4 regions of the Streptomyces similanensis genome follow, and region 1 is predicted to be linked to each of the others. Evidence: riboswitches for the same ligand, from Rfam matches in the RefSeq annotation. Region 1 holds a riboswitch; each other region holds the start of a gene.
What was found. A riboswitch is a leader RNA that binds a small molecule or an ion and turns the genes downstream of it on or off. The one in region 1 is predicted to bind cyclic di-AMP.

Region 1 (4,018 bases):
CGGGTCCTCGAGGGAGACCAGCGGGTAGGCCGCCACCAGCTCCTCGTAGTACTCCGTCATCTCGGCGGCGGAGCGCTCCTTGCCCTCGAAGAGGTACTTGCCGTCCTTGTAGAACTCGGAGGCGGCGACGTCGAGCGCGAGGGCGATCTGCTCGCCGGGGGTGTAGCCGGCTTCCTTGATCGCTTCCAGGATCAGGTCCAGGGCCTCGCGGTTGGAGCCGAGGTTCGGGGCGAAGCCGCCCTCGTCGCCGAGACCGGTGGCCAGACCCTTGGACTTCAGGACCTTCTTGAGGGTGTGGTAGACCTCGGCGCCCCAGCGCAGCGCCTCGGAGAAGGACTCCGCGCCGATCGGGGCGATCATGAACTCCTGGATGTCCACGTTGGAGTCGGCGTGCGAGCCGCCGTTCAGGATGTTCATCATCGGCACCGGCAGCAGGTGCGCGTTGGGGCCGCCCAGGTAGCGGAAGAGCGGCAGGTCGCTGGCCTCGGAGGCGGCGTGGGCGACGGCGAGGGAGACGCCGAGGATGGCGTTGGCGCCCAGCGAGCCCTTGTTGTCGGTGGCGTCCAGGTCGAACATGGCCTGGTCGATCAGGCGCTGCTCGGTGGCGTCGTAGCCGACCAGCTCCGGGCCGATCTGCTCGATCACGGCGAGGACGGCCTTCTCGACGCCCTTGCCCTGGTAGCGGCTCGGGTCACCGTCGCGCAGCTCGATGGCCTCGAAGGCGCCGGTGGAGGCGCCGGACGGGACGGCGGCACGACCCGTGCTGCCGTCGTCGAGGCCGACCTCGACCTCGACCGTGGGGTTGCCTCGGGAGTCCAGGATTTCCCGGGCTACGACGACGTCGATGGACGGCACGAGCATCTCCTTCGTGGATGTGACGCTTGAAGTGCGGGGCAGGTGTGCCTTGCGGCTAGAGCCTAACCGTCCCGGGACGCCGACCGGCTGACCGACCGTCCCGTGGACAGGGTGACGGTACACATTGTTCCAGCACGGAACAAAGGGGCCGGTGACGGGGCCGGGAACAGAAGGTGAAAAAGCCCCGCCCCGGTGCGTACGGGGGAGAACGCACCGGGGCGGGGAGCCCGTGGGGACGGGGGGTGTCGGCCCCACGTGAGCGCCATGGTGGCGCTCACGCCTGGGCGGGGCCGGTGGCGGGCCTGGCCGCCCGCTGTCACTTCAGGTGCAGCTGCTGGCCCGGGTAGATGAGGTTGGCGTCCTCGACGATGTCCTTGTTGAGCTGGAACAGCTTCTCCCAGCCGCCCTGGACGTGGTGCGCGGTGGCGATGGAGCTGAGGGTGTCGCCGGCGACCACCTTGTACTCGCCGTCGCCCTTCTTGACCTTCTTGCCGGTCGGGGTGGTGACGGTCTTCTTCGGGGCCGGGCGCGTCAGCGAGCGGTTGGCGCTCTGCTCCTCGGTGGAGCGGGTCGAGGTGCTGCTCTTGGAGCTGCTGCTCGACGAGGAAGAAGAACTCGACGACGAAGAAGAAGACGACGAGGAGGAGGACGAAGAAGAGGAGGAGGACGAGGACGAGCCGCTGCCGCCGCCGGAGGAGGACGAGGCGCCGGACAGGCCCTTGCCGCAGACCGGCCAGGCGCCCTTGCCCTGGCCCGCGAGGACCTTCTCGGCCACGGCGATCTGGGCCGACTTGCTCGCCAGGTCGGCGCGCGAGGCGTAGGCGGTACCGCCGAACGCGGCCCAGGTGGAGTTGGTGAACTGCAGGCCGCCGTAGAAGCCGTTGCCGGTGTTGATCGACCAGTTGCCGCCGGACTCGCACTGGGCGACCGCGTCCCACTCGGAGGTGGTGGCGGCGGAGGCGTTGCCCGCGGCCATCAGCGGGGCGGCCACGGCGGCGCCGGTGACTCCGGCGAGCGCGATGGCACGGGTGGCCTTGGAGGGACGACGGTGCTTGCCCTTGCTGGAAAACAGCATGGATGGATCCCCTCACCGACGCCTGCGAGGTGAGCTGTCGGGTTCGGGCCGGTTGAGTTGCCCGGCCGTGCCTTTGGGGAGGCACGGCTTCACCCCCAGCCGCTCCGGTTCGACTGCCCGGCGCGGCACTTACCTTGGGTCCCCCGCTCCTGCCTGCGGCGCATGACGCGACGACTGTTCCCGTACGGCCGCTGGCAGGATTCGGCGTTGCGGCAGCCGGGGCTCGCGGTGACGAGCGGTCATGACCGTAGACACGCGATCGACGGAATTTCAAAGACGATCAGGGCTTCTGAGACTCATCCCACACTTTCCCCGAAAGGGACATTCGGTGCGAAGCGTGACGTGAACTGCCCCTACTTTGCGGCGTTTTCGGCGGGGACATCCAGGCTCTGACCGGCGGCGATGCGGTCGGGGTCGGAACCGATGGCGCCCTTGTTCGCGGTGTACAGCGCGTGCCATCCGCCGTCCACGTCAAGGGAGTCGGCGATGGAGGCGAGGGAGTCGCCGGAGCGGACCGTGTAGGAGCCGCCGGCCGTGTCGGTGGTGAGGCCGTCGGCCCGGGAGGCGTGCCGGCCGGCCGTCGCGGCGGCGGAGCCGTCGGCCGGGTTCTCGGCGGCGCTGCCGCCGCGGTGCCGGCCGCCACTCAGCGCCCCGGTGTCCACGAGGGCCGAGGAGCCCACGACTTGGCGGGGATCGGCCGGGTAGGCCGCGTCTCCGTAGCCGCCGGTCCCCGTGCCCGTCGAGGGCGTCGCGTCGGGCGCGCCGGAGGGGTGGGACGTGCCGGAATCGGCCGCGTCGTCCTTCTTCGGGATGGAAGAGGAAGAAGAGGGGGAAGAAGGCGTATCGGTGTGCTTCGTGCCGGAGTCGGCCGGTCCGTTCGCCGAGTGGGACGTACCGGACTTACCGGGCGCATCGCCCGTCGCGTCGGTGTCGTCGGCCGAAGAACCGGACGAACCGGTGGAGTTGGCCGCATCCTGGGACGAGTCGGACGGGCCCGGGTCCTCGGATCCGGACGAACCGGAGGACTTGGAGGAACCGGACGAACCGGACGACGTGCCGGTGTCCGTGCCGCCCTTGCCCGGGGCGGTGGACGAGGAGCCGCCCACGCCCGTGTCGACGTCGGCCGCGCCGGTGCTCTTGGTGAGCCCGGCGAGCAGTCCGCAGGTGTGCCAGGCGCCGGGGCCCCGGTCGGCGAGTATCTTCTCGGCCACGGCTATCTGCTGGGACCGACTGGCCTGGTCGGCGCTCGCGGCGTAGGTGAGGCCGCCGTACTGCTCCCAGTCGTCCTGGGTCAGCAGCAGGCCGCCGTAGTAGCCGTTGCCGTTGTCGGCGCTCCAGGAGCCGCCGGTCTCGCACTGGGCCACCTTGTCCCAGGTGGTGCCGTCGGCCGCGCTCGCGCCGGAGGCGGCGACGAGCGGGATCGCGATGGCGGAGCCGGTGACCCCGGCGGCGACGAGGAGGGCCGGAGCCTGGCGGGGGCGACGGTGACGACCGTTCCCGGAGAGCATGCGGAGACCTTTCGGCGACAACGGTGACGGCGCGGCGGGCGGTGACCGCCGCCGCGCTGATGCGTGAAGGTAGCCGCTCCCGATCACTTGTCACAAGTTAATGCCGCGTAGATCACGTGGTGATCACATAGTTGAACGTGTGTCAGCTTCGGGTCGGCCGCGCGTCGGCCTCGCGCCGGTCTTGCGTCGGCCTCGCGTCGGCTTTGCGTTCGTCAAGGAGTCGCGGAGGTGGCGGTGAACCGTACCGGCAGGGTGCGCAGACCGCGCATGATGAGGCCGCCGCGCCAGCGCAACTCCTCCGGGTCCGCGTCCAGTCGGAGGTCGGGGAGCCGGGTGAGGAGGGTGGCCAGCGCGGTCTGTCCCTCCAGGCGGGCGAGCGGGGCGCCCAGGCAGTAGTGGATGCCGTGGCCGTAGCCCAGGTGCTGGTTGTCCCGGCGGGCGAGGTCCAGGGTGTCCGGGTCGGCGAACCGCTCCGGGTCGCGGTCGGCGGCGGCCAGCACCACGAGCACCGGATCGCCGGCCGCGATGTCCTGGCCGCCGAGGGTGAGCGGGCGGGTGGCGAAGCGCCAGGTGGCCATCT
Region 2 (4,018 bases), on a different contig from region 1:
CGGGGCGGCGGCCGGGCCGCTCGGGGCGGTGCCTCAGGTGTGGGAAACTGGTCTAGACAACTTGGTACACCTGAAGGGCAGCATCACATGGCTGAGCGCCGCGTCAACGTCGGCTGGGCCGAGGGCCTCCACGCCCGCCCCGCCTCCATCTTCGTCCGGGCCGCCACGGCCTCCGGCGTCCCCGTGACGATCGCCAAGGCCGACGGCGCGCCCGTCAACGCGGCCTCCATGCTGGCCGTCCTCGGCCTCGGGGCGCAGGGCGGCGAGGAGGTCGTCCTGGCCTCCGACGCCGAGGGCGCGGACGCCGCGCTCGACCGCCTGGCCAAGCTGGTCGCCGAGGGGCTCGAGGAGCTTCCCGAGACCGTCTGATCCACCGGGTCCGGCGGCTCGCCCCCGGACCGGACGCCGAAGCCGCGCCGCCCTTTTCCGGACGGGGCGGCTTCGGCTTTTCCGTTCGGCGCGACGGCCCCGGCCCGCGCGTCTCCGGCGGGCCGACTCGTATTTCTCGGGGCAGCCTTCGGGAAGCGTCCACACCGCACCCGTACATGAATTCAGGGACACCGAAAAAGGCGGCACGAATTCTCCACCGCCGGATATCCCTCTTTGTATACGGGCACCGTGTTAATGCCACGCGCCCGACATGTTGACGGGATGTTGCGAAGTCCTCACGCGGCAGCCGGCGGCCGTCCGCTCGGTGTGCGCGGCGGTCAGCGCACGCGCGCGCTCGCCGTCGCGGCGCGCCACGGCGTCCACGATGGCGCCGTGCTCGGCCCAGGCGGCGACCGGGTCGGCCGGGGTCTCCACCACGTACATCCAGGCGATCTTGTGCCGCAGCTGGGTCAGCGTGGCGGTGAGCGCGGGACTGCCGCAGGCCTGCGCCAGCGTCTCGTGGAACCAGCCCCCCAGGGCGCGCAGTTCCTCGCCCAGGCCGCTCGCGGCCCGCTCCTGGCCCAGTCTGACCAGGCCGCGCAGCACCCTGAGGTGGGCCTGGGTGTGCCGCTCGGCGGCCCGGGCGGCGCACAGCGGCTCCAGCAGCCGGTGCATCTCCAGCAGGTCGGCGGCCTCCTGCCCGGTCGGCTCCGCCACGCACGCGCCCGCGTGCCGGCGCGTCACCACGAAGCCCTCGGCCTCCAGGGTGCGCAGCGCCTCGCGCACCGGAACGCGGGAGACGCCGTAGCGGCGGGCGAGGACTTCCTCGGTGAGCCGGCTGCCGCGCTCATGGACACCGGCGACGATGTCGTCCCGGATCGCCGTGCACACCGAGTGCGCCGGAACACGCATTCCCGACCTCCGCCCGAATCCCGCTGAAATCACCGTGCCGCTTCGGCGACGGACGCTTGTTCCCGTGACTCTATTGCAATGCGCCGGGATTTCCGACGGACGGCCGAGGTCCATGGGTAATTTTTGGACAGCAAAATACCCGTGGCTGTCGAAAACACCGAAAACCCCGGCGCGGGGCCGGGGTTCTCGCGGGGTGCCGCGGACCGTGGACGGTCCTCGGGAGGGCTTCGGCGCGCTCGCGCCGTCGCCGTGCGGGGTCGGTCAGACGTTCACGCCGTGGTGGCGCAGGTAGGCCACCGGGTCGACGTCGGAGCCGTAGTCCGGGGAGGTGCGGGCCTCGAAGTGGAGGTGCGGTCCGGTGACGTTGCCGGTCGCGCCGGACACGCCGATCTGCTGACCAGCGGTGACCTGCTGGCCGACCGTGACGCCTATGGACGACAGGTGGCCGTACTGCGTGTACATGCCGTCGGCCATCCGGATCACGATCTGGTTGCCGTACGCCCCGCCCCAGCCGGTCTCCACGACCGTGCCGACGCCGACCGCGTGCACGGTGGTGCCGGTCATGGCGTGGAAGTCGATGCCCGTGTGCGAGCCGGAGGACCACAGGGAGCCGCCGGTCTTGTAGCCGGTGGAGACGTAGGAGCCGGAGATCGGCGGCACGAAGGCGTTCAGGCGCTCGCGCTCGGCCTCGCGGGCGGCCCGCTCCTTGGCCTCGCGCTCCTTCTTCGCCAGCGCCGCGGCCTTCACGCGCGCGGCCTGCTCGGCCAGCTTCTGCTCGGCGGCGTGCTGCTGGGCGACGGCCTGGGCGTCGATCTTCGCGGCGACGGTGTCACCGATGCTGATGACCGGGGTGAGGCCGGTGTCCTCGGGGGCCGGGGTCTCGGCGGCGAGCGCCGGGGCGGCGGCCAGGGTGCTGAGCACGCCGGTGGTGGTGAGGGCCGCTACGCCCGCCGCTCGGGCGGTGGTGCGGTGCATCCGGCTGGGCCGGCGGTGCTTCCCGGTGGCGCGGGTGAACGCCATGCAGACGTGGGTCCTTTCCTTCCCTCTCGCCTACCGGGTTAGCTGACGGGTTCGGAGCAGGAAGGTCTCCTACGGGCCCCCTCGCTGGCGCGCGGGCGTCCGATTCACCCCAGGGACTGAGTGGGTCCCCGGCTCCCCTGGCTCGCGCCGTACGGGGACTCGGCGATGGCTGTCCGGTGCCGCGGGTGCGGCGCACTGCCGACGAACAGCCGGACCGACGCTAGACGGGGCCGCTTTCAATTCCCAAACGGATCCGCTGTTTTGTAGCGCAGACCACAGGTCAGACGGGCAGCCTCTCCCGCAATTCGGACATGACGGGGCCCTGGTGACGCTTCGGTCACCAGGGCCCCACGCGCGCGTGCGCGCCGTTGCCGCCCGCGCGGGCGGCGGATGCCGCTACTCGGCTGGGACGACGGTGACCTGACCGATGCCCAGGGCCTCGACGGGCTCCTTGATCTGCGCCGCGTCACCGACGAGGACGGTCACCAGGCGGTCCACCGGGAAGGCGTTGACGACGGCCGCGGTGGCCTCCACCGTGCCGGTGGCGGCGAGCTGCTGATAGAGCGTCGCCTGGTAGTCGTCGGGCAGGTGCTGCTCCACCTGGTCGGCCAGGGTGCTCGCCACGGCGGCGGCCGTCTCGTACTTCAGCGGCGCCACGCCGACGAGGTTCTGCACGGCGACGTCCCGCTCGGCGTCGGTGAGGCCGCCGGCGGCGAGCTTGCGCAGCACCGTGAACAGGTCGTCAAGGGCCGGTCCGGTGTTCGGCGTGTCGACCGAGCCGCTGATGGCGAGCATCGCGGCGCCCGAGCCGTCGGGCGCCGAGCGCAGCACCTGGCCGAAGGAGCGCACGCCGTAGGTGTAGCCCTTCTCCTCGCGCAGGACGCGGTCCAGGCGGGAGGTGAGGGTGCCGCCCAGGCAGTAGGTGCCGAGCACCTGCGCGGGCCACACCCGGTCGTGCCGGTCGGGTCCGATACGGCCGATGAGCAGCTGCGTCTGGACGGCGCCCGGGCGGTCCACGATGATCACGCGGCCGGTGTCGTCGGCGGTGACCGGCGGAACGGGCCGCGGCTTGGCCGGCGAGCCGGTCCATGCGCCGAGGGTCTCGCCGAGCAGCTCGTCGAGGTCGATGCCGGTGAGGTCGCCGACGACCACCGCGGTGGCCGTGGCGGGCCGCACGTGCCGGTCGTAGAAGGCGCGGACGGCCGCCGCGTCGACGGCGCGGACGGTGTCCTCGGTGCCCTGGCGCGGGCGCGAGACGCGCGCGGTGGCCGGGAACAGCTCCTTGGAGAGTTCCTTGGCGGCGCGGCGGGAGGGGTTGGCCAGCTCGTGCGGGATCTCGTCGAGCCGGTTGCCCACCAGCCGCTCCACCTCGGAGTCGGCGAACGCGGGCGCCCTGAGGGCGTCGGCGAGCAGGCCGAGCCCCTTGGCCAGGCGGGAGGCGGGGACCTCCAGGCTGAGCCGGACGCCGGGGTGGTCGGCGTGCGCGTCGAGGGTCGCGCCGGCGCGCTCCAGCTCGGCGGCGAACTCCTCGGCGGAGTGCTTGTCGGTGCCCTCGGAGAACGCCCGCGCCATGATCGTGGCGACGCCGTCCAGGCCGTCCGGCTCGGCGTCCAGGGGTGCGTCGAGCAGGACCTCGACGGCGACGACCTGCTGGCCGGGGCGGTGGCAGCGCAGCACGGTGAGGCCGTTGTCCAGGGCGCCGCGCTCCGGCGCCGGG
Region 3 (4,018 bases), on a different contig from region 1:
ACCGCCGCCGCACGCACGGACCGCCGGGGCGGGGCCGCGTACGGCGGTTCTCGGGGGCCTACGACGACGGGCGCGGGCCGCTTGGGCGGCGGGGGCGTACGGCGGCGGGCGCGGGGCGTGCGAGGCGGCGGGCGCGGGGGCGTACGGCGGCAGAAGCGGGGCGTGCGGCAGCAGGTGTGAGGCGGCGTACCGACGGCGGGCGCAGGGCCGGCCGGCGGCGGGCTGGGGCGCGTACCGGCGGCGCGCGAGGGCGCGGGCGGCTCGCTCGGGCGGATCAGGACCCTGCGCGGCCTGCGGAGAAGTGCGCGGAGTGGCGGTCGAGCGCCCGCCTCAGCTCCTCCAGCTCGGTGTCGGACAGGGCGCCGCCCTGCGCGAACTTCAGGACGTGCTCGGCGACCGTGCGCACCTTCGTGTTGGTGCGCTGGGAGACCTCCCGCAGGACCCGCCAGGCGTCGTCGGGCGGGATCCGGCCGAAGGCCACCACGGCGCCGATGGCCTGGTCGATGACGGCGTGCGAGGTCAGGGCGCGTTGCAGCTGGTCGATCTCCTCGTGCAGCCGTTCGTGCTCCAGCACCAGGTCGGTGGTGGACAGCAGCTGGAGGGGGTGCCGCCTGGACATCGCGAAGAACACCATTGCAGATCCCCTGGGTCGTCGAGCGGCCGGAGTTCCACCTCCAGCTTGCTCCAGGAGAACGACGCGCACGACCGGAGACCGGCCGGCCGAAGGGTCCCGCCGGGGGCACAGGGCCGGTACGTCCTCGGCGCCGGCGTCTCCGCCCGGGGGCCGACGACCCTCTCGTGGCGGGCCGCGCCGTGGACCGGCCGACCGTCCGCCGGGTCCGCCCGGGGGCCGCCGGGCACATGCGCGGGAACCCGCGGCCGCCGGGCCCGGGACGAGCCGCCGGTGGATCCGCCCGAACCGTCCGTGCCGCCCGCCGGGCCGCCCCCGGAGCCGAGGCCGCCGACGCAGACCGCGCGCCGAGGCGGAGCTGATCGGCCGTTACCTGGCCGCGGTGGGTCCGCTCGCCCGACGCGCTCGCGCCGATGCGCCGGCGGGGCGAGACCGCGCCGCGCACGGCGACCCCGGCGCGGGCGCCGCGCGCGCTCGACGGCGAGTGCCCGACCAGCCGGGTCACCCCGCCCGCGCGGCACGGCAGTTGACGGACGCACAGGCATCCCCGGCTCGACCACACGCGGGCGACGGGGCCGACGCTCCCGGGCGGGAGCCGAAACGGACCAAATGAGGTACCGCCTTTCGGCGTAGATACACACCCTTTTTCGGGGACCTCGCGGTTGCGCAACGCGCCTGCACGGATGGCGGAATGGGGCGTTCCGCCGCTGGTCCGGGCGTCGTGACGGGAGGACACAGTCGTTCGAACGAGCGGATGTCCACCCGAACGGGTGAGTGGTGAGTAACAACACAAATCCATAGTTCCGTTGGGATTTTCGGACATCCGTAGGTGAAGATCCCTGTCTGACGACAAGCCCCCGCCACAGCGGCGGGGCGGTCCGGGCGGACGCCGAGTCCTGCCGCCGCACGGACGACCGGTCGACGGAAGTGGATCGGCAGGAGTGGAGGACCCAAGCACGACGGGTCGCCGGAACGGTCACACCATGGCCGGGTCGAGCAGCCCTTGGGGTGAAGCCGCGACAACGCGGCCGGGCAACTTCGCCAGCCCGAATCCGACAGGTCATCCTTCACAGGCGGCTGACGAAGGGTTGCGCATGACTGCGCTCAATCGTGTCCCGTCGTTCATGGCCCGGGCCGGCACGGCCTCGGCCCTGACCATCGCCGCCGTCGGCGGTTCGATCGTGGTGCCCGGCGGCGCCTCCGACGCCTCGGCCGCGACGTTCGCGGCGAAGGCGCTCCAGATCGCGGCGTCCAAGAAGGGCTCCCCCTACCAGTGGGGCGCCACGGGACCGCGCCGGTTCGACTGCTCGGGACTCACGCTGTACTCGTTCAAGCGGGCGGGCAAGAAGCTGCCCCGCACGGCCGAGCAGCAGTACAACAAGTCCCGCCACATCTCGGCGGGCAGCCGCCGCGCCGGTGACCTGGTGTTCTTCCACTCGGGCTCGTACGTCTACCACGTCGGCATCTACGCCGGCGGGGGCAAGATCTGGCATGCGCCGAAGACCGGTGACGTGGTGCGGCTGCAGAAGATCTGGACGAAGAGCGTGTGGTACGGGCGGGTCAACTGACCCGCCCGAGGGCGGCGCCGGCCATCCGTCGGCGCCCGCGCGCCGACCCGCCGCCGCGGCCACGAGCCGCCGCGGTCGTCGTCGCGGTCGCCGTCGCCGTCGCGGGAATCCGCTGCCGCGGCCGCCCGTGCCGTCACGGTCCCGGGCCGTCGGCCGCCGCCGCACGGCACCCACCGGTGCCCGCCGAGCCGGACCGGCCCTCGTGCGTCCGCCGTCCGCGAGCCGTCGTCCGTGCGCCGGGGAACGCGGGCCGGGCGGCGTGGCCCGGAGCGGGCGCAGGGCGTGGACCGTCGCGCGGCCGCCGTCGCGCTCAGCGCGCCGGCGGCGCTTCCTGCGCGCCGGGCGTCCACGGGAGTTCGATGCAGACCGTCTTGCCGCCCTCGCGGGTGCGGCGCACGCTCAGCCTGCCGCCGCACTCCGCGGCGAGCCACCGGATGATCACCATGCCCCGGCCGTTGTCCTGCTGGACGGCGGCCGGCAGCCGTTTCGGGAACCGGGGATGGCTGTCGGTGACCCCGATGCGCAGCAGCTCGTCCCGTTCGAGGGCGAGGTCGACCGTGAAGGTGGGCGACTGCCCCAGGGTGTGCTGGACGGCGTTGGTGGCGAGTTCGGAGACGATGAGCCGCACGGTGTCCGCGGTCTCGGCCCGGGCCGGCAGGCCCCACTCCACGAGGGTGCCCACCGCGTAGGCGCGGGCGGCGGCCACCGAGGCGGGATCGCTCGGCAGAGTGACGGATGCTTCCAGGAGATCTGCCATGGCGATGTCGTCCCTTTCCCACGGGGCCGTGGTCCGACACGGAGCGGATGGTTCGAGTACGGTCCCGGACTGGTGCTTCGCCGTCAGACTGCCATCACCGCACGGGTCCCGGTGGCGATCCACCGAGATATGCATATATCTGTCGCTCGAAGCGGTGAACTCTGCGACGGCCGACCGTGTGCGACGGCGCGCGCCGAGCCGACCGGGAACCGGTCCCGCCCGGGGCGGCGCGGGTGGCCGCGGTCCGTCGCGGGGCGCCCTGGGGAGTAAGGAGAGCCATGCAGCACGGTCCCGTGGTGCGCCGCCGCAAGCTGGGCGCCGAACTGCGCACGCTGCGCGCCGGCGCGGGTCTCACCAGCGGGCAGGCGGCCCGGCTGGTGGGCTGGCACCAGTCGAAGGTGAGCCGGATCGAGACCGGCACCAGTGGGGTGAAACCGGCCGATGTACGGCTGCTGCTGGACGCCTACGCGGTCCACGACGCGCAGCTGCGCCGGCTGCTGCTGGCGCTGGCGGGCTCCGAGGACGGCGACGGCCGGCACCGCTGGTGGCACGCCTACCGCGGCGTACTGCCGCCCACCTACCGGGACTTCATCAGCCTGGAGTCGCAGGCGACCGCGATGCGCACCCTGGAGACCACGGTCGTGCCCGGGCTGCTCCAGACGGCCGAGTACGCCCGCGCGGTGACCCGGGCCGCCGTGGACGGACTCGACGAGGAGCGTCTGGACGCGCTGGTGGAGGTGCGGCTGGCCCGGCAGCACGTCCTGCGGGCCGACCCGCCGCTGGAGCTGAACGCGGTGCTGGACGAGGCCGTACTGCACCGGGAGGTGGGCGGGCCGGAGGTCATGGCGCGTCAGCTGGAGCGGCTGGTGGAGGCGGCGCGCCTGCCCCAGGTGCGGTTGCAGGTGCTGCCGTTCTCGGCCGGGGCGCACATCGGCGTCACCGGCCCTTTCGTCATCTTCTCTTTTTCTCACACTACTGATCTGGATGTGGTCGTTCTCGACCACTTGACGAGTAGCCTCCACCTCGATCGGAAAGAAGACCTGGAGGCCTATACCGAGGCCT
Region 4 (4,018 bases), on a different contig from region 1:
ACCCCGGCGGCCGCCTCCCGGTACCTCCGACGCGCGTTCGTCTGGCCGACCAGCGGCACGGAGGACGCGGGCCGCCTGGTGGAGGGTCTGCTGCGGATCGCCCGCCGGATCGGCCGCCCGGCCGTCCTGGTGCCCACCGACGAGGAGGCCGCCGTCCTGATCGCCGAGCACCGGGGCGCGCTCGCCGGCCCCTTCCTCTTCCCGCCCGTCGAGCCCGGCCTGCCGCGCCGCCTGGCCAGCAAGCAGGGGCTGCACGAACTGTGCGTGGAGCACGGCGTGCCGAGTCCGGCGGCCGCCTTCCCGGGGTCGTACGACGAGATCGCGGCGTTCGCCGAGACGGCCCGCTTCCCGGTGGTGGTCAAGAACCGCGAGGCGTTCGTGCGGCGCAGCCGGCCGGCCGTGCACGGCACCACCCGGGTCGCCACCCGTGCGGGGCTGCTCTCGCTCGCCCGCGACTGGGGCGAGCGGCCCGGCGTGATCCTCCAGGAGTACCTGCCGCGCGAGCAGGCCGAGGACTGGATCGTGCACGCCTACTTCGACCGCGACTCCACCCCGCTCGCCCTGTTCACCGGCGTCAAGGTGCGCTCCTGGCCGCCGCACGCGGGCATGACGGCGAACGCGTACGTGGTGGACAACCCCGAACTCGCCGACCTCGCCGCGCGGTTCGTCAAGCAGATCGGCTTCACCGGGATCGCCGACCTCGACCTGCGCTTCGACCGGCGCGACGGGCGGTACAAGCTGCTGGACTTCAACCCGCGCGTGGGCGCCCAGTTCCGGCTGTTCGAGAGCGAGGCGGGGGTGGACGTGGTGCGCGCCATGCACCTCGACCTGACCGGGCGGCGCGTCCCGGAGGGGGAGCAGCGGGCCGGCCACCGCTACGTCGTGGAGAACATCGACCTGCCCGCCTGGCTCGCCTACCGGCGCAGCGGCTACACCACCCCGCACGCCCCGGCGCGGGCGAGCGGGACCGAGCTGGCCTGGCTGGCGGGCGACGACCCGATGCCGTTCCTCACGATGCTCGCCCGCTTCGTACGGCCGGGAGCCCGGCACCTGTACCAGCTGTGGCGCACCAGCCGACGCGGCGGCGGCCCGTCCGGCACGGGCGCCTGAGCGGACCTATGCGGATGCGGTCATCTCGCCCGGGACGAGCGGGGGTTGGCCGGTGCGCGGGGGTCCGTGCGCGCGGGGGCTGGCCGGTGCGAGGGGGTCCGTGCGCGCGGTGGTTCCGGGGGCGCCCGGGGTGCGTGCTCGCGGTGGTTCCGAGGGTGCCGGAGGTCCGTATTCTCTGATCATGGCCGCTCCCCCTCCCCCCGCGTACGCCCTCATCGCCACCGACCTGGACGGAACGCTGCTGCGCGGCGACGACACCGTGTCCGAACGCTCCCGTGCCGCGCTCGCCCGGGCGGCGGCGGTCGGCGCCCGGCACCTCGTGGTGACCGGACGGCCCGCGCCGCGGGTGCGGCCGCTGCTGGCGGCCCTCGGCGGGCCGGGGCTGGCGGTGTGCGGCCAGGGCGCCCAGCTCTACGACGCCGTGGCGGACCGGCTGCTGTGGTCGGTCACCCTGGACCGGGAGACGGCCGAGACCGCGCTCGGCAAGATCGAGGCCGAGGTGGGGGAGGTGTACGCCGCGGTCGACCAGGACGGCGTGGACGGGCTGACCCTGATCGAGCCCGGGTACCGCATGCCGCACCCGACCCTGCCCGCCCGGCGGGTCGAGCGGCGCGACGAGCTGTGGCGGGCGCCGATCAGCAAGGTGCTGCTGCGCCATCCCGCCCTGAGCGACGACGAGTTGGCGGCGGCGGCCCGGGGCGTGGTCGACTCGCTGGCCACGGTCACCATGTCGGGGCCGGGGACCGTGGAGCTCCAGCCGTGCGGCATCACCAAGGCGACCGGTCTCGCGCTGGCCGCTGAGCACCTCGGGCTCGGCCGGGAGAGCGCCCTCGCCTTCGGCGACATGCCCAACGACATCCCGATGTTCCGGTGGGCGGCCCGGGGCGTCGCCATGGCCAACGCCCACCCCGAACTCCTGGCGGTGGCCGACGAGGTCACCACGTCGAACGAGGACGACGGCATCGCCGTCGTCCTCGACCGGTTGTTCGCCTGAGGCGGGCCGGGCCGCTGGGGGCGGCCCGGCCGGGCTCGGTCAGTACGCGCTGTAGACGTTGTCGATCGAGCCGTAGCGCGCCGCGGCGTAGTTGCAGGCGGCGGTGATGTTCGCGACCGGGTCGTAGATGTCGAACGACGTGCCGGCCACGTGGTACGTGTTGAACGTCGGCTGGATCACCTGGAGCAGGCCCTTGGACGGGATGCCCTTGGCGGCGTTGGAGTCCCAGAGGTTGATGGCCAGCGGGTTGCCGGAGGACTCGCGGATGATGTTGCGGTGGATGCCGTTGTAGGAGCCCGGGATGCCCTTCTCGGCCATGATCGCCAGGGACTCGCGGATCCAGCCGTCGAGGTTGTTCGGGTACGAGACCGAGCTGACGGCCTTGGTGGTGGCCGGGGCCGCGGAGGCGCTGGTGGCGCCGATCAGCGGGACGGCGAGGACGGCGGCACCGGTGCCGCTGACGGCGAGGGTGCGCAGGATGCGGGCGGTACGGGTACGGCGCTGACCGTTTGCGGCCATGGGGGACTTCCTCTCCGTCGCCTGCGAGGTGAGCTGTCGGGTTCGGGCGGGGAGGTGCCCGGCCGCGCCCCGAAGGGCACGGCTTCACCCCGAGCCGTTCCGGCGCGGCGTACGACGTAGGACGACGTACGGCGCTCCGGCCCGGCGACTTACCTGGGTCCCCCGCTCCTGCCATGGGTGTCGGTTCGTTGGATTCGGGCGGCGGCAGGATTCGGCGTTCCGCCCGACTGGCCCGGAACGTATGCGAGAGCACATGTCCAGAACAAGTGCCGAAACCACACCTCGTCCTAATTGACCTTGGTCTGGGGCGTTTGGGATGCTTGATCCTTTGCATTCGCCAAGAGTCAACTGGCTTGCCGGGAACGGGAAAGCGGGGTGTCGCGACGGGCCGGGGTGAGGGGACCCCGCGTGACTCAAGTCACGGTTTGCCGGGCGGGAGGGCAATAACGGCTAAGCGGAATTGGGATGCCAATACGGTTAAATCGGGCCATGGCACTCACGTATGTGACGGTCGTCACTTCTGGTGACGTCCTGGCCCTGGCGTACGTGTGTACCTGTGGGCATGTGTGCGAGGGAGGGCGACCGCAGTACGGGAGGAGCGAGTCGATATATATCTGTTCATACCTGGCGATGAGATGTATATCGGGCGCGATCCGATACCGCCTGGCCTGTAGAGGTGGGCACTGGCGGTGATCGAAACCTGACCGGATACGCTGACTTGAGTGATGGCAGCGACCTATCGACAAACCGTGTAATCGCCAGCAGACACCAGCAGACAGGAGACACCTCGTGACCGTCGTCGGGCCATTCGGGCTGAGCGTGCGGGACCAGGCTGTCGAAGCCGATGTCCAGGCCGGGTTGACGGCTGTCGAGGAAGGGTTGCTCGAAGCCACCAAGAGCGAGGTCCCCTTCATCACGGAGGCCGCGCAGCACCTCGTCAAGGCGGGCGGGAAGCGGTTCCGGCCCCTGCTCGTCATGCTCGCGGCGCAGTTCGGCGACCCCTACGCGCCCGGGATCGTGCCCTCGGCCGTGGTCGTGGAGCTGACCCACCTGGCGACGCTCTACCACGACGACGTCATGGACGAGGCCGCGGTGCGCCGCGGGGTGGCCAGCGCGAACACCCGCTGGGCCAACTCGGTCGCGGTGCTGACCGGCGACTTCCTGTTCGCCCGCGCCTCCCAGATCCTCGCCGACCTCGGTCCCGAGGCGGTCCGGGTACAGGCCCTGGCGTTCGAGCGGCTGGTCACCGGCCAGATCCTGGAGACCGCGGGACCCCAGGACGGCCGGGACCCGGTCGACCACTACTTGGACGTCCTGGCCGGCAAGACGGGCTCGCTGGTCGCCGTCTCCTGCCGGTTCGGCGCGATGATGTCGGGTGCCGACGAGACGGTCGTG

Region 2: it holds a riboswitch for cyclic di-AMP, as region 1 does, so the genes downstream of both, ABEB07_RS03555 (M23 family metallopeptidase) here and ABEB07_RS36040 (transglycosylase family protein) in region 1, are expected to answer to the same signal.
Region 3: it holds a riboswitch for cyclic di-AMP, as region 1 does, so the genes downstream of both, ABEB07_RS26360 (C40 family peptidase) here and ABEB07_RS36040 (transglycosylase family protein) in region 1, are expected to answer to the same signal.
Region 4: it holds a riboswitch for cyclic di-AMP, as region 1 does, so the genes downstream of both, ABEB07_RS37440 (transglycosylase SLT domain-containing protein) here and ABEB07_RS36040 (transglycosylase family protein) in region 1, are expected to answer to the same signal.

Annotation. Positions count from the first base shown of each region.
Region 1 is NZ_BAABKC010000132.1:81,268-85,285, reverse strand. Features, by position in the region: gene eno (phosphopyruvate hydratase) at 1-855, opposite strand, end outside; gene ABEB07_RS36040 (transglycosylase family protein) at 1,172-1,930, opposite strand; cyclic di-AMP (ydaO/yuaA leader) riboswitch at 1,935-2,101, opposite strand; gene ABEB07_RS36035 (transglycosylase family protein) at 2,284-3,438, opposite strand; gene ABEB07_RS36030 (cytochrome P450 family protein) at 3,651-4,018, opposite strand, start outside.
Region 2 is NZ_BAABKC010000011.1:55,214-59,231, reverse strand. Features, by position in the region: gene ABEB07_RS03565 (HPr family phosphocarrier protein) at 88-369, shown strand; gene ABEB07_RS03560 (GntR family transcriptional regulator) at 622-1,281, opposite strand; gene ABEB07_RS03555 (M23 family metallopeptidase) at 1,543-2,301, opposite strand; cyclic di-AMP (ydaO/yuaA leader) riboswitch at 2,314-2,476, opposite strand; gene ABEB07_RS03550 (M16 family metallopeptidase) at 2,698-4,018, opposite strand, start outside.
Region 3 is NZ_BAABKC010000084.1:15,235-19,252, forward strand. Features, by position in the region: gene ABEB07_RS26355 (ANTAR domain-containing protein) at 275-634, opposite strand; cyclic di-AMP (ydaO/yuaA leader) riboswitch at 1,587-1,722, shown strand; gene ABEB07_RS26360 (C40 family peptidase) at 1,726-2,199, shown strand; gene ABEB07_RS26365 (ATP-binding protein) at 2,510-2,956, opposite strand; gene ABEB07_RS26370 (helix-turn-helix domain-containing protein) at 3,235-4,018, shown strand, end outside.
Region 4 is NZ_BAABKC010000141.1:91,308-95,325, forward strand. Features, by position in the region: gene ABEB07_RS37430 (carboxylate--amine ligase) at 1-1,110, shown strand, start outside; gene ABEB07_RS37435 (HAD family hydrolase) at 1,292-2,104, shown strand; gene ABEB07_RS37440 (transglycosylase SLT domain-containing protein) at 2,144-2,623, opposite strand; cyclic di-AMP (ydaO/yuaA leader) riboswitch at 2,629-2,819, opposite strand; gene ABEB07_RS37445 (polyprenyl synthetase family protein) at 3,413-4,018, shown strand, end outside.